One region of the Vreelandella indica genome, then DNA from elsewhere that is predicted to be linked to it. Evidence: predicted binding sites of a transcription regulator. Region 1 holds the regulator's gene; each other region holds the start of a gene.
What was found. Region 1 encodes sigma-54, which starts transcription at its own class of promoters, with help from an activator protein. Its sites were predicted from a motif close to TGGCACNNNNNTTGCTNT; they were not measured.
Positions count from the first base shown of each region.

Region 1 (4,651 bases):
ACGTTGCCGCAAATCCTCTAATAAAGAGGGCAGTCGTGCCAGGGCGCCAGGCAAGTTACGGGCATCAATACTGACCGCCAAATGGGCGCGGTCGCCCTGGTCGCGTAATTCGTCCACCAACGACCCCAGCAACATGGCAGGGAGGTTATCAATCGCATAGTAGCCAAGATCTTCAAGCGCTTGTAAGGCGATAGATTTACCTGACCCAGAGCGGCCGCTAATGATCACAAGTTGCATAGAGTCTCTCTTTGCTTTGATCAAGCTGCGTTAAGGGTGGTGAGCGCAAATCAACCTGCCGTTGAGTACCGCTTGGCAGGTTTAGGCTTTCAGGAAGTTGTTTGCTCACGAATTTTAGCGGTAAGCAACTCAAGTAGTTCGCGCTGGCTGCCTGCTTTACGCAGTTTCTGACGCGCATCCGCATCGTTCATGATGGTCGCTACCTGGCCGAGCAGAGAGAGATGTGTGTCATCAGCCTCTTCTGGAACTAGCAATACAAACACCAGATCCACCGGGTCGCCGTCGATAGCATCAAAATCAATCGCTTCTGCGAGTTTTAAAAAACCAGCAATTGGGGCCGAGCAGTGAGGACTACGCGCATGGGGAATAGCCACGCCGTTACCAATCCCGGTACTGCCTAAGCGCTCACGGCCAATTAAACGGCTAAACACTTCTTGGCTGTCCAGACTGGGGATATTTTGGGCAATAAAGGTGCTGAAAAATTCCAGCACCCTTTTTTTGCTGCCCCCGGGTACGTCAAAGAGAACACGTTCCGGGGGGAGTATGGTTTCCAACGTCATTGAATTAACGCACGCCTGCGCCTTGGGCGCGAGCTTGTGCTTTTTCCTTATGTTTAACGAGTTGCCGATCAATTTTGTCCGCTAATGCGTCAATAGCGGCGTACATATCACTGTCTAGGGCTTCCGCATGTAAATCAGCACCTGCTGCGTGCAGTGTACAGGCGGCCTGCTGGCGCTCTTTCTCCACAGATAAGGTGACTTGCACCGTGGTTATGTTGTCGTAATGGCGCTCTACACGTTCAAGCTTTTCGTTGACATAGTCACGCAAGGCGTCAGTCAGTTCTACGTGATGACCAGTGATATTAACTTGCATTGACGTACTCCTTATCCATCGGACTGTACTTCGATTGTAACCCTTTTTGCCGCGTTGCAAAGCCCTTGTCGAGAGTTTCCCTAAAACGTTGATTTGTGCTAGCGCAAACGACGTCGCTCGCTAGAGGAGGGAATGCCCATGGCTTCACGGTATTTAGCCACCGTTCGACGCGCTACTTGAATTCCCCCCTCCCCTAATAGCGTGACTAAGCGGCTATCAGAAAGCGGCTTGCCTGGCGGCTCCTCTTGAACCAATTTCTTCAGCCGAGCGCGGATAGCGGTGCTTGAATGGCTGTCACCATCCTGGCCGCTGACTTGGCTTGAGAAAAAGTATTTGAGTTCAAATACGCCGCGAGGCGTATGAATAAATTTCTGAGTGGTTACCCGGGAAATAGTCGATTCGTGCATTTCCACGGCCTCGGCGATATCGGCCAATATGAGCGGCTTCATGGCTTCTTCGCCGTGTTCTAAAAAGCCAATTTGCCGGGTGATAATCTCGCGGCCAACGCGCAGTAGCGTATCGTTGCGGCTAGAGAGGCTCTTGATCAGCCAGCGTGCTTCCTGCAGGTGTTCTTTTAAAAACTGATTGTCCTGACTTTTATCCGCACGCTTTATTAAGCTTGCGTAGTCGGGCTGAATGCGAAGCCTTGGCAATGCCTCAGGATTGAGCTCTAAGTGCCAGCCTTCGTGGTCATGGCGTACGACCAGGTCGGGCGTTACATAACTATCATCGGTATCGCCATAGGCGCTGCCCGGGCGTGGATCAAGGCTACGAATGAGGAGAATGACATCAGCCAGCTGGTCATCATCGAGTCCCAGGCGGCGTTTTAGTAAGCGCATGTCATCTTTGCCGAGCGCTTCCAGAAACTGCCGTACTAAGCGGCGGGCAGGAACCAGCAACGGCGTATCATCGGGAAGAGTGGCCAGCTGCAGCATCAGGCACTCCCGCAGGTCGCGGGCGAATATTCCTGTTGGCTCAAATTGCTGAAGCTTAAGCAGAATGGTTTCTACTTCGCGCTGGCTAAGCCCATCGACACCTTGGGCGCGAAGCCCTTCACGTATGTCGTTGAGCGGCTGAGTTAAGTAGCCATTAGCATCTAACGCGTCGATAAGACTTTCTGCGACAAGTTGCTCTCGCGCGCCAAAATCAGTCATGGCTAGCTGCCACAGCAAGTGCCCATGAAGACTCTGGCCAGCAGCCTGGCGCTCAAAATCAGGTCCTTCGCTGCTGGAGCCACCGTGACTGCCCATATCTTGGTAGGTGTCAGACCAATCACTATCTACCGAGAGCTCGGTGGGAATGCTCTCTGACCACTCTTCCTCTTTGGGCTCGCTGGCAGCCTGTTCGCCAAATTCATCCTCTTGTTCCAGCATGGGGTTGGCATCTAGGGCCTGCTGAATTTCTTGACGTAAGTCCAGCGTTGATAGCTGTAACAGAGCAATGGCCTGCTGCAGCTGAGGTGTCATGGTCAGCTGTGTGCCCATGCGCAGTTGAAGAGAAGCTTTCATGACCATCTGAGAACCACTCGTTAATCAGAATGCTCCACCCTAGTGTGAGTAGGTCTCCGGTGCAAGTGCAATAAGCATGCCATTGGTAGTAAAGTTGTTGTAGAGCGCTAATTAGAAGTGAAAAATAGGCTAGAGGCGGAAATCAGCGCCTAGATAAACCTCCCTCACTTTCTGGTTAGTGAGTATCGAGGCTGGAGAGCCGCTGGCGATGATTTGACCATCGCCCACGATGTAGGCGATATCACAAATATCCAGGGTTTCGCGAACGTTGTGGTCGGTAATCAGTACGCCGATGTGGCGCTGCTTTAATGCCCGAATAATGGTTTTGATCTCGCCCACCGAAATGGGGTCTACGCCAGCAAAGGGCTCGTCCAGAAGAATGAATGCGGGTTCTGTCGCCAGTGAGCGAGCAATCTCCACCCGCCTGCGTTCACCGCCTGAAAGGCTCATGCCCAGGTTGTCGCGAATATGGGTAATGTGAAAATCTTCAAGTAGCGCTTCCAGGCGCTGCTCGCGGTCGCGACGGCTGAGCTCTTTGCGCGTTTCGAGTATCGCCATAATATTATCGGCAACCGATAATTTACGAAAAATAGACGCTTCTTGCGGAAGGTAGCCGATACCCGCCGCAGCGCGTTCATGCATTGGCGCGCGGGTTAGATCTACATCGTCGATACCCACTTTGCCAGCATCGGATTTCACCAGCCCCACAATCATATAAAACGAGGTGGTTTTGCCCGCGCCGTTAGGGCCCAGTAAGCCCACAATGCTGCCTTGGGAGATCTCTAAATTGATGTCTTTAACGACTCGGCGTCGCTTATAGCTTTTGGCCAAGTGGTGGGCATATAGGGTTTTGATTGGCGCAGTGTCTGTAGTTGCCAAGGCTTGGCTCCCTATTGTTCAGGCTGAAGCGTCATACGTATGCGCTGGGTTTCGCTGCCGTCAACGTCAGAGCGGGCCTGAATCACTTCACGGTCAATGAAATATTCAAGGCGACCGCCGGTGAAGGTGTCTTCTTGTTGCGTTAATTCGGCTTGGTCGATCAGCTCAACGCGGCGTTCAGCGACATGATAAATAATGCGCCTTGCCCAACCTTCTGTAGGGCCTTCTTGCCCTTCAGCTTGATGACGTAAGTAAGCGCGCTCACCGGTGGAGGTCGCGCGGGAGAGCTCGCCTGCCTCGTTGCGTTCGATCTCTACTCGCTCGCCACGTAATTGCATTCCGCCTTGGCGAATATCGACATTGCCTGTATAGACAGCGGTTCCCGCTCGCTGGTCAAGGTCTAAACGGTCGGCTTCAACTTCTACCGGGGCCTGGCTGTTTTGGGCCAGTGCCGAGAGTGGTACCGCAAGGGCAAAAAGGGCGGTATATAGCAGTGATTTCATGGCAAATCCTGTTAGCGTTGCGTGGCCGGAGGGTGCGTGCCACGCACATTATCAGTTAAGCGCACTTGGCTTTCGTTAAGCCAGACGTCCATGCGCGACGCGTTCATTTGCTGGGGCGGCTGTTGTAGCACTACCGGTGTTTCACTCCACGCATGCTGTTTTAGCCCGTCATAGTGCAATAATTCAGTGTCTAACTGCCAACCTTCATCCGGTGCGATCAGGCGAGCCGCGCCTGACATCAGCAAGGCCTGAGTGGACGTGTTAAGCGTGCCTACATCAGCGCTAGCTAGCCACTGGCGGTTTTCGCTATCGTATAAAATAGCTTCGGGCTCTTCCGTCCAGGTTTCACTACGCTGCGGCGTATGGATCAGGCGTGGGGTTTTAAGCGCCTGTAATACGCTGCCATTTTCACCGAAAAGGGTGATCTCAGCGTTTTCCAGTACGTGGCCTGGCTCCTGGGCCTGCGCTTCAGGGTCAATGGCCGTGTCTTGAGGCCCACGTGGGTCAAGCCACACCAGTAGAGCCCCCAGGGCTACGACCAGCCCGGCTAACCAAATGCGTACTTTTACCTGCTTCACCATTAGGTGCGACCGTGAAGATAGGTGTCTAGCACCGCGCCCCAGTGCCCTTGAGATTCAAGCAGTGTGTCAC
Region 1 is NZ_JBANSO010000001.1:204,115-208,765, reverse strand. It holds gene rapZ (RNase adapter RapZ) at 1-237, opposite strand, end outside; gene V8L71_RS01020 (PTS sugar transporter subunit IIA) at 327-797, opposite strand; gene hpf (ribosome hibernation-promoting factor, HPF/YfiA family) at 802-1,110, opposite strand; gene V8L71_RS01010 (RNA polymerase factor sigma-54) at 1,209-2,624, opposite strand; gene lptB (LPS export ABC transporter ATP-binding protein) at 2,748-3,497, opposite strand; gene lptA (lipopolysaccharide transport periplasmic protein LptA) at 3,509-4,000, opposite strand; gene lptC (LPS export ABC transporter periplasmic protein LptC) at 4,012-4,581, opposite strand; gene V8L71_RS00990 (KdsC family phosphatase) at 4,581-4,651, opposite strand, start outside.

Region 2 (4,651 bases), on a different contig from region 1:
GCAAATAGCGGTCGTGCCTCGCCACCTAACAGCGTGGGGGCGACAAACAGTTGCAGTTCATCGACCAGATCCGCATCAAGCAAAGCACCCGCCAGGGTCGCGCCGGTTTCTACCAGCAGCTCATTAACCTGTTCGCTCTCGGCTAACCAATTCAGCATTAAAGCTAAATCAATGCGGCCATCACCACCGGCAGGCAGCACCTGCACCTCGGCACCCGCTTTGGTTAACCGTTCGCGCTTTTCAGCCACATGGTCTGGGGTGGTAACCACCAAGGTTCGCCCCGGTTCGCTTAAACAGGCGGCTGCCAAGGGCAAGCGCAAATGGGTATCTAACACCACTCTTAACGGTTGGCGCTGTACCACCTCATCGGCATTGGCAAGCGACAACTGCTCGGCGCGAAGAGTAAGCCGTGAGTCGTCCATGATAATCGATTCAACGCCGCTTAATATCGCACTAGAGCGCGCTCTTAGCCGCTGCACTTGCGTTCGCGCTTCGGGGCCGGTAATCCACTGAGACTCGCCGGACCCCATAGCAGTACGCCCATCCAAACTCATTGCCATTTTCAGGCGTACAAAGGGGCGCTGTGTGGTCATTCGGGCAATGAAACCAGGGTTCAATGCCCGCGCTTCACTCTCTAGCAGCACTACTGCTACCTCAATACCGGCTTCTTCAAGCAAGCGAATACCTTGGCCACTGACCTGGGGGTTGGGGTCCTGCATCGCAATCACTACCCGAGCCACCTTGGCCTTCCGCAGAGCAACTGCACAGGGGCCGGTACGCCCAGTGTGCGAGCAAGGTTCAAGAGTGACGTAAGCCGTCGCGCCCTGGGCCCGTTCACCGGCCGCGTTCAATGCATGAATTTCTGCATGCGGCTCACCGGCTCGCCGATGAAAGCCTTCCCCGACGATCTGCTCATCGTGCACGATCACACAACCGACCCGAGGATTAGGATCGGTGGTGTAAAGCCCTTTGCGCGCTAGCTTTAGCGCCTGCGCCATATAACGGTAATCGTCTTGGCTAAACAGGGCGCTCATTTTGGCGGCTCGCTAGTGTGTCTCACTGTAGAAGAGGACTCTTGATTGGGCTCTTGGGAAAGCCGATCAATCTCAGCACGAAATTCATCCAAATCCTGAAACTTGCGGTACACCGAGGCAAAGCGGATGTACGCCACATGGTCGAGGGTTTTAAGCGCCTGCATCACTGACTCACCAATATCACGGGCGTTGATCTCACGATCGCCCCGCGCACGAAGGGTTTGACGTATGCGCTCAACGGCCGCTTCAATGGCTTCCGCGCTGACCGGGCGTTTTTCTAGCGCACGCAACATGCCCGCCCGGAGCTTGGCTTCATTAAAGCTTTCCCGTGAACCGTCTGACTTCACCACCCGAGGCATTACTAGCTCAGCAGTTTCGTAAGTGGTAAATCGCTCCTGACAGCTCGCACACTGGCGACGACGGCGCACTTGATCGCCATCGGCTACCAACCGCGAATCGGTCACTCGAGTATCGTTTGCACCACAAAAAGGGCAATGCATAGCGGTCAACCTGTTGTCAGCTCGTGCTGGCATGCCGCACGAGTTAGCGTGTTATAACCTGGCAATGAATATGCTATTAATGGCGTTTAAACCGGCATCAACGTCTTAAGCTAATGGATGTTAGCGTTTAAACGCGCTATCAACCACGCATTGTAACGATTTGGCACACAAGCTGCAGCGTTTGTGGCAGATTGTTTATCAGGAGCCAACCATGTCCCCCTTTGAGCAGACCGTGCACGGCTACCTCAGCCACCTATACGGGCCGCGTGCTGACGAAGTGCAGCGCCGCTTAAATCAACACATTGAGCATTTTTTGTCGCTTGCCCCGTTTTCGTCCGCCCCAGGCGATGCTCCTTCTAAAAACGCACCTTCATGGAGCGAAAAAGATCAGTGGGTGATTAGCTATGGTGACTCCATTATAGAAGAGGGGGTGCCGCCACTGGCTGTGCTTAGCGAATTTCTTCAAGCACGCCTGGGTGATCGCATTAGTGGTGTACACGTGCTGCCCTTCTTCCCATGGAGCAGCGACGACGGCTTCTCGGTGATCCATTACCGGGAAGTGAACAGTGAGCTTGGCGACTGGTCGCATATCCGCGAGCTCGCCGGTCATTACGACCTGATGGCCGATTTGGTGCTCAACCATGTTTCCAGGGAATCGCTCTGGTTTGTGGATTACTTGAGCGGCAGCCTGCCAGGCCGCGACTACTTTATCGAAGTTGACCCTGACACCGATGTTTCTCAGGTAGTTCGCCCCCGCAGCAACCCATTGCTGGTACCTGTTTCAACCCGTCGCGGCACCCGTTATCTATGGGCAACCTTCTCCGAAGACCAGCTCGATCTAAACTTTGAGCATCCCGATGTACTACTGGAGTTCGTCGGTATTCTGCTCTTCTACTTGGAGCAAGGCACACGGATTATCCGCTTGGATGCGGTGGCTTTCTTATGGAAACGGTTGGGTACCTCCTGTATTCACCTGCCGGAAACCCACACCGTAGTGCGTTTGCTTCGCGCGATTGTTGATCATGTCGCCCCCGGCACTCTGTTGATTACCGAAACCAACGTGCCGCACCAAGAGAACATCAGCTATTTCGGGCTTGAACGGCTCCCCAAGGGGCCTCCCGATGAAGCGCACATGATTTATCAGTTCACGCTGCCACCGCTGCTGCTCCATACCCTAACCCGTGGCGAAGCCAGCACGCTGCAAACCTGGCTTGCCAGCCTGCCGGTACTGCCTGACCATTGTACTTACCTGAATTTTACCGCCAGCCATGACGGTATTGGCGTGCGCCCACTGGAAGGCCTACTGCCCGATCACGAGCGCGATGCCCTGCTGGAGCTGATGCACAAATTCGGCGGTTTTGTCAGCATGCGGAGCAACCCGGATGGCAGCGACACGCCCTACGAAATCAACATCACCTGGTTTGAAGCCATGCGCGGCACTCGCCGTGGCCCGGATCCATGGCAAATAGCCCGCTTCCTATGCAGCCAAGCGATCATGCTCAGCCTGCAGGGAATTCCAGCGCTCTATATCCATACGTTAACGGGCACACTCAACGATGTAGAAGGCGTTGAGCGCAGTGGTCGCCTGCGCTCGATCAATCGGCGGCGCTGGCAGCGTAGCGAGCTGGACCTGCTACTGGATAGTCCTTCCACCCCTACCCACGATGTGTTTCATGCCTTAAACCGGCTGCTGGATCAGCGTCGTCAAGAGCCCTGTTTCCATCCCACTGCAGCCCAGCGGGTGTTGGAGTCGCCACCCGAATTGCTGGCGGTGGAACGTGGCCCCCTGCATGATGGCCGTCGCCTGCTGGCGCTGTATAACGTTACCGACCTGCCGCTCCCCTTAGCGAATGTGGGTGAGGCGGTAAACCAAGCGCTGGATCAACACGCATGGCAAGCGCTCGACCCTGCTAATCCCTGGGTGGCTGAAGGTGCCCTCCCGCCTTATGCGGTGCGCTGGTTGGTGGCCACCGGTTAGTCGCGGCGCTTCGTTCGCCCGTTGCGACATAACGCCCCAGGGACGTCTAACGTAATCCTTAAATAATCTAGTGCTGCGATGATGCCAGTCCAAGACTACATGAAGGATCGTTACTGGTTATGTTGCAACAAAGCATCGCCGTTGGCCCTATGGGCTTTAGTATTCACCAGCTATTGATCGGCCTGGCGTTTTTATTGGCACTGCTGGTTGGCGCGCTGTTGGGAAGGCGCCATCGGGTAGCTGTCAGCGATACGCTGTTTACCCTGCTGCTGGTTGCCCTTGTCGGCGCGCGTTTGGTTTTTGTCCTACGTTACTGGGGCGAATACGAGGGTCTACTTTCCCGCCTGGATATTCGAGATGGCGGGTTTGATATCGTCGGTGGCCTTATCGCGGCACTGGCGTACGCTGCCTGGACGCTGTGGCGCTCCCCCCGCCAGCGAGTGCCCCTTTCTGGTGCCCTACTGGCGGGCGGTCTTGTCTGGGGATTAACCGCCGCTAGCGCCACCATGATAGAGCATCCATCCCGGCCCTTGCCGGAGGTGGCGCTGACTACCCGTTCAGGCGAGCCCATTGACCTTCCCCATCTGTCACGCACAACCCAGCAACCCATGGTGGTTAATTTGTGGGCCAGCTGGTGTCCGCCCTGTATCCGTGAAATGCCGGTGTTTGAGCAAGCGCAGGATAATGAACCCGGCATCACCTTTGTGTTCGTTAACCAAGGAGAGTCGCTCGGCCAGATTGACGCTTTCATGGATGAGTACGGTTTTTCTCTCGATAACGTGTGGCAAGACCCACGCAATGCCGTTGGCCAGGCCACCGGCGCCAATGCGATGCCTACCACACTTTACTATGATGCCAACGGTCAACTCGTCAGTACTCATTTTGGCGAACTTTCCAGCGCCACCCTGCAGCAAGGATTGGAGCGTTTACGCTGATTGCTGCATGAACCGACCACCTTTTTTCGCCTGGCTAACGTCACCTCACTCAAACAGGATGTTGCAATGCGCTTGAACCACTACACCACTATCAGCAGTTTTCTTCTCCTGGCAGGGCTGGGAGGAGTATCCACAGGCTACGCCGATGAACTCCCTGCCCCAGTGCAGGCACTGGCCGACCAGGGCCTGGAAATTCATGGCCAG
Region 2 is NZ_JBANSO010000033.1:25,757-30,407, reverse strand. It holds gene ribD (bifunctional diaminohydroxyphosphoribosylaminopyrimidine deaminase/5-amino-6-(5-phosphoribosylamino)uracil reductase RibD) at 1-1,034, opposite strand, end outside; gene nrdR (transcriptional regulator NrdR) at 1,031-1,534, opposite strand; gene V8L71_RS18185 (sugar phosphorylase) at 1,746-3,512, shown strand; gene V8L71_RS18180 (prolipoprotein diacylglyceryl transferase family protein) at 3,632-4,447, shown strand; gene dsbG (thiol:disulfide interchange protein DsbG) at 4,514-4,651, shown strand, end outside.
Region 2: the regulator sigma-54 is predicted to act here: its motif matches at 1,696-1,713, upstream of V8L71_RS18185 (sugar phosphorylase).

Region 3 (4,651 bases), on a different contig from region 1:
GAAGGCGAAATCGGTGGCGGCTTTTTCTGCCCAGCCTTGCCAGGTTTCAAACGCTTCCAACAGCGACTGGCCGGGGCTTGGGATCACGAAGTCGATAATCGTGGTCGTGCCGCCCGCCATGGCCGCGGCGGTGCCGGTGTAGAAATCTTCGCTGGCCACCGCACCCATAAACGGCATCTGCATATGGGTGTGGGGGTCGATGCCGCCGGGCATCACCAATTGGTGGCTGGCATCGACAATCTCGCAGCCTTCCGGCACGTCTAAATCGGTGCCAATGGCGTGGATTTTTCCATCGACGCAGAGCACGTCAGCGCGGTAGGTGTCGGCGTGGGTGACGACGGTGCCGCCCTTGATCAATAAACTCATGGTTCGCTCCTTAAGTGATTGACTGAGGTGGCCTATTCGCCCTCGGTAAGGCGGGTGTAGGTTTCCGGGCGGCGGTCGCGGAAGAACTGCCAGTTGTTGCGCACCTCGCGGACCATGTCCAAATCGATCTCGTGAACCAGCAGCTCGTCGTCGGTCTCGCTGGCCTGGGCTTCGATCTTGCCGCGGGGGTTAACGATGTAGCTGGAGCCGTAAAAGTCACCAATATTCCAGGGTGCTTCGGTGCCCACTCGGTTGATCGCAGCGATAAAGCAGCCGTTAGCGGCGGCGGAGGCGGGTTGTTCAAGCTCCCAAAGGTATTGGGAAAGCCCAGCGACGGTGGCGGAAGGGTTGAAAATCACCTCTGCGCCGTTTAGCGCCAGCGCTCGCCAACCCTCAGGGAAGTGCCGGTCGTAGCAGATATACACGCCGATCTTGCCGTAGGCGGTGTCGAAAACCGGCCAGTTGGATTGACCAGGTTTGAAGAAGAATTTTTCCCAAAAACCGGCCACTTGAGGGATATGGGTTTTGTGATACTTGCCCAAGTAGCTGCCGTCGGCGTCAAATACGGCCGCCGTGTTGTAGTAAATGCCGGTTTCGGTCTCTTCATATACAGGCACGATGATCACCATGCGGTGCTCAGCAGCGAGTTTTTGCATCATTTGGCAAGTGGGGCCTTCTGGCACCCGCTCGGCGGCGGCGTACCATTTGCCATCCTGACTGGGGCAAAAATAGGGCTGGTTGAACACTTCCTGGAAGCACAGCACCTGCACGCCCTGGTCAGCTGCCTGTTGAATCATTGGCAGGTGGGCTTCGTTCATGGCGTCGCGAATAGCGTCAGGTTCAAGATCGGTGCTGGTTTTTAGACCCATTTGTATCAGGCCGATTTTCATCTTCTGCATGAGACGCTCCCTCTGATTGTTGGTGTGTAGCGTATATTTGTAGTGTCTTGAGAATGAGTTTTATAAAGCTGACGTAAAAGACAGCTTTTGTTGAAAGTAGCGCTGGATGAGTGGTTTTAGCAAGTCTTTAATAGGTGATTTATAAATTGCATTTAACTCGTTGAGTTTGTTTGTTTTTATTTTTTTACGTTGCACTTTTCACTCTTTTGGTGAGCTTGCGCACTGTTTTGGGGATATTTTTTTACTCTTAAAAATCATGTGGTTGATTTAATTTATGGTGATATGTTGAGTGTCTTATCGTTTAAAATTGGTGCAAATATTTTTTTGACCTAGCTTTGTTTAATTGGTTTTTGTTTGGAGAGAGTAAATTTAAAAGGTAACAAGCTAACAATAATATTGTTGTCTAGAAGGGCAGCTTTTTAATCAATGAGTTAATTGCTTTGGTTTTATAAGTAGGCACGCTTATTGCTTTTAATTCTGTCTGGGAAGCTCCACTGGCCGTGTGAGTTAGGGCTTGTCTTATTAGGACTTGGCTTAAAAGTCAGCGAGCACAGCTAGTTTTCAGACATAGCCTGGGCTAGACAACACAATACTGAGGAGACACAAGATGACCGAAACAACCTCTCAGATGGTGGATCGAGGTGGGCTGATAGAGCTTGATGTAGGCAGTGACGTGCGAGGTAGTTCACGTTTTAACGAGGATATTGCACCCACCCAGGCCAGCGAGCGTACCTGGAGCAAATGGAACATCGCCGCGCTGTGGGTCGGCATGTCGATCTGTGTTCCTACCTATACGTTAGGCGGGGTGTTAACTGCCTACTTTGGCTTGAGCGTAGGGGAAGCGCTGTTTGCCATTCTATTGGCGAATATTATTGTACTGATCCCACTGACGCTGAACGCCTTTCCTGGCACCAAATTTGGCATTCCTTTCCCTGTCGTTTTGCGTTCATCCTTCGGCATTTTAGGCTCCAACGTGCCCTGCCTGGTGCGGGCGTTAGTTGGCTGTGGCTGGTTTGGTATTCAGACCATGTTCGGTGGGCTGGCGATTCACTTGCTGTTGTCCGAGTTGATTCCCGCTTGGGCGGCGCTTGGCGGCGTGGGGGAGGTGATTGGCTTTTTTGTTTTCGGCGCGATGAACCTTTATGTGGTGATCCGCGGTGCGGAATCAATCAAGTGGCTGGAAACGCTGGCGGCGCCGCTGCTGTTAGCGGTGGGCATTGGCTTGATGGTGTGGGCGTGGCCGAATATGTCGATGACTGAGCTGCTGGCGCAGCCACCATCACGCCCTGAGGGGGCTTCCGTTTATGGTTATTTCTTTGCAGGCTTGACCGCCATGGTGGGTTTTTGGGCCACGCTGTCGCTGAATATTCCCGATTTCAGCCGCTTTGCCAAAAGCCAGAAAGACCAGATTGCTGGCCAGATCATCGGGCTGCCGCTGACGATGTTCTTCTTCGCTGCCCTCGGTGTCGTGTTAACCGCGGCGTCTGAGACGCTGGTGGGTCAAACCGTTGCTGACCCGGTACGCTTGATCGGTTATATCGACAGCCCTTTTTGGGTAATCATGGCAATGCTGCTGATCATCATTGCCACCATCTCCACCAACACTGCGTCGAATATTGTTTCGCCTACCAATGACTTCCAAAACATTGCGCCCAAATTGATCAATCAGACCCGCGGTGTGCTGATGACCGGTGCGGTGGGCGTGTTGCTAATGGGCTACGATCTATTGCAAAAAGCAGGCGTGATTCCTCCAGGCGTATCACTTGAACAGATGTACTCCAACTGGCTGCTCGGTTACTCCAGCCTGCTCGGCCCGATAGCGGGTATTATGGCGGTGGATTACTTCCTGATTAAAAAGCAGCGCTTGGATGTGCCTAGCCTCTATATGGATAACCACGCCTATCCTGCGGTGAACATGGCTGGGTTTATCGCCTTTGGTGTACCGGTGCTACTCACCTTGATCTCTCTGGTGACAGGCACGATGAACTGGTTCTACGATTATGGGTGGTTCACTGGGTCGGCGCTGGGGGCGATTGTTTACTATGCTGCCAGCCAAGTCGTGGCGTCGTCTCCGCAGGCAGGGCCTGTGCCGTTAATGGCCAGCGAGGTCACTGAGCAGCGTTAATCAGTAGTGGTAATCAATAGCTATGTTTAAAGCCCGGCACGGAAGCCTGGCTTTTAGATTAGCTACTTTTGATTAAACTTAAAAAAGCATCGACCACTCGGTTTGGGCGGCGGTCATGACGGGTGACCAGCACAAACGGAATACGGTAGTGCTGACTGGGCGTGAGAAGGGCGCGCATTTTGCCTGCCGCGACCCACTGCTCGGCCACGTGTTCAGGAAGAAAGCCGATAAACCGCCCGGTAAGAATCAAAAAGGCCGCACCTTCGCGGTCGGATGCCGAAGCGCGGAGCGTGAGCGCATCATGGGCTTGGCGTGCCTCAACCGGAAGCGGATAACGAGGTGAAATAGCAGCGTGTTGGGCGATATCTGCAGCGCTGAGTGCATCATCGTGTTCCGCAAACAGCGGATGCCCTGCGGCGCAGTAAAGGTAGGAAGGCTCATCATAAAGGTGTCGGGTTTCTAAGCTGGTGGGTAGGTTTACCGCGGGCACTACGCCGACGTGCAAATGGCCATCCATCACGCCTCGAATAACGGCGTCGGAAGGCTCCATATGAATATGCAGCGTTACCTCATGTTCCGGTGCGCTAAGTTCAGCCAGTGCGTTGGTCACGTGCATGGCCGGAAGCGTCACTAGGTTGTCGGTAATGCCAATATTCAGCTCGCCTTTAATCGTTTGGTGTAAGGCGTTAACGTCGCTTTTGAAGGTTTCCAGGGCCGTTAATAGCGTGAGTCCCGCCTGATAAATCTCTTTACCTTCCTCTGTTAAGCTAAACCCGCTGCGCCCCCGCTGGCAGAGTGAAAACCCCAGCCTTCCCTCTAAATCATTCATGTGCTGGCTAATCGCCGAGCGGCTAATACCGAGTGTCGTTTCCGCCGCCGTAAAGCCGCCGCACTCGACGACCGTCTTAAAAATGCGGATCAGGCGTATTTCGTAGTCGCTCATTTGGCCTAGTGATGCCATAGCTGCCTCTTGATCAGGAAAAGGGGGCTTTTTTGCTGCATTGGGTTAGACAAAAAATTGATATACATCAAAAAAGCGAAGCGCCACTATCTAGCATTGCGACCATGAAGTCGCTGTGGTGTATCTTTCACTGTTATTTTTTACACTGTATCAGGTGCGCCTGCGCGACACTTGAATAAGGCCAATATTTGATGCGCTCCTCTCGCAGTGATGAGTTAACCCGCAGTACTCAAGCAATTCCGATGTATCGCCAACAGCAGCGGCAAGCCATCGTCATATTTGCGTTGGCTCTATGCATTA
Region 3 is NZ_JBANSO010000010.1:124,747-129,397, reverse strand. It holds gene hydA (dihydropyrimidinase) at 1-366, opposite strand, end outside; gene V8L71_RS09210 (nitrilase-related carbon-nitrogen hydrolase) at 399-1,265, opposite strand; gene V8L71_RS09205 (NCS1 family nucleobase:cation symporter-1) at 1,873-3,390, shown strand; gene V8L71_RS09200 (LysR family transcriptional regulator) at 3,449-4,351, opposite strand; gene V8L71_RS09195 (bifunctional diguanylate cyclase/phosphodiesterase) at 4,543-4,651, shown strand, end outside.
Region 3: the regulator sigma-54 is predicted to act here: its motif matches at 1,720-1,737, upstream of V8L71_RS09205 (NCS1 family nucleobase:cation symporter-1).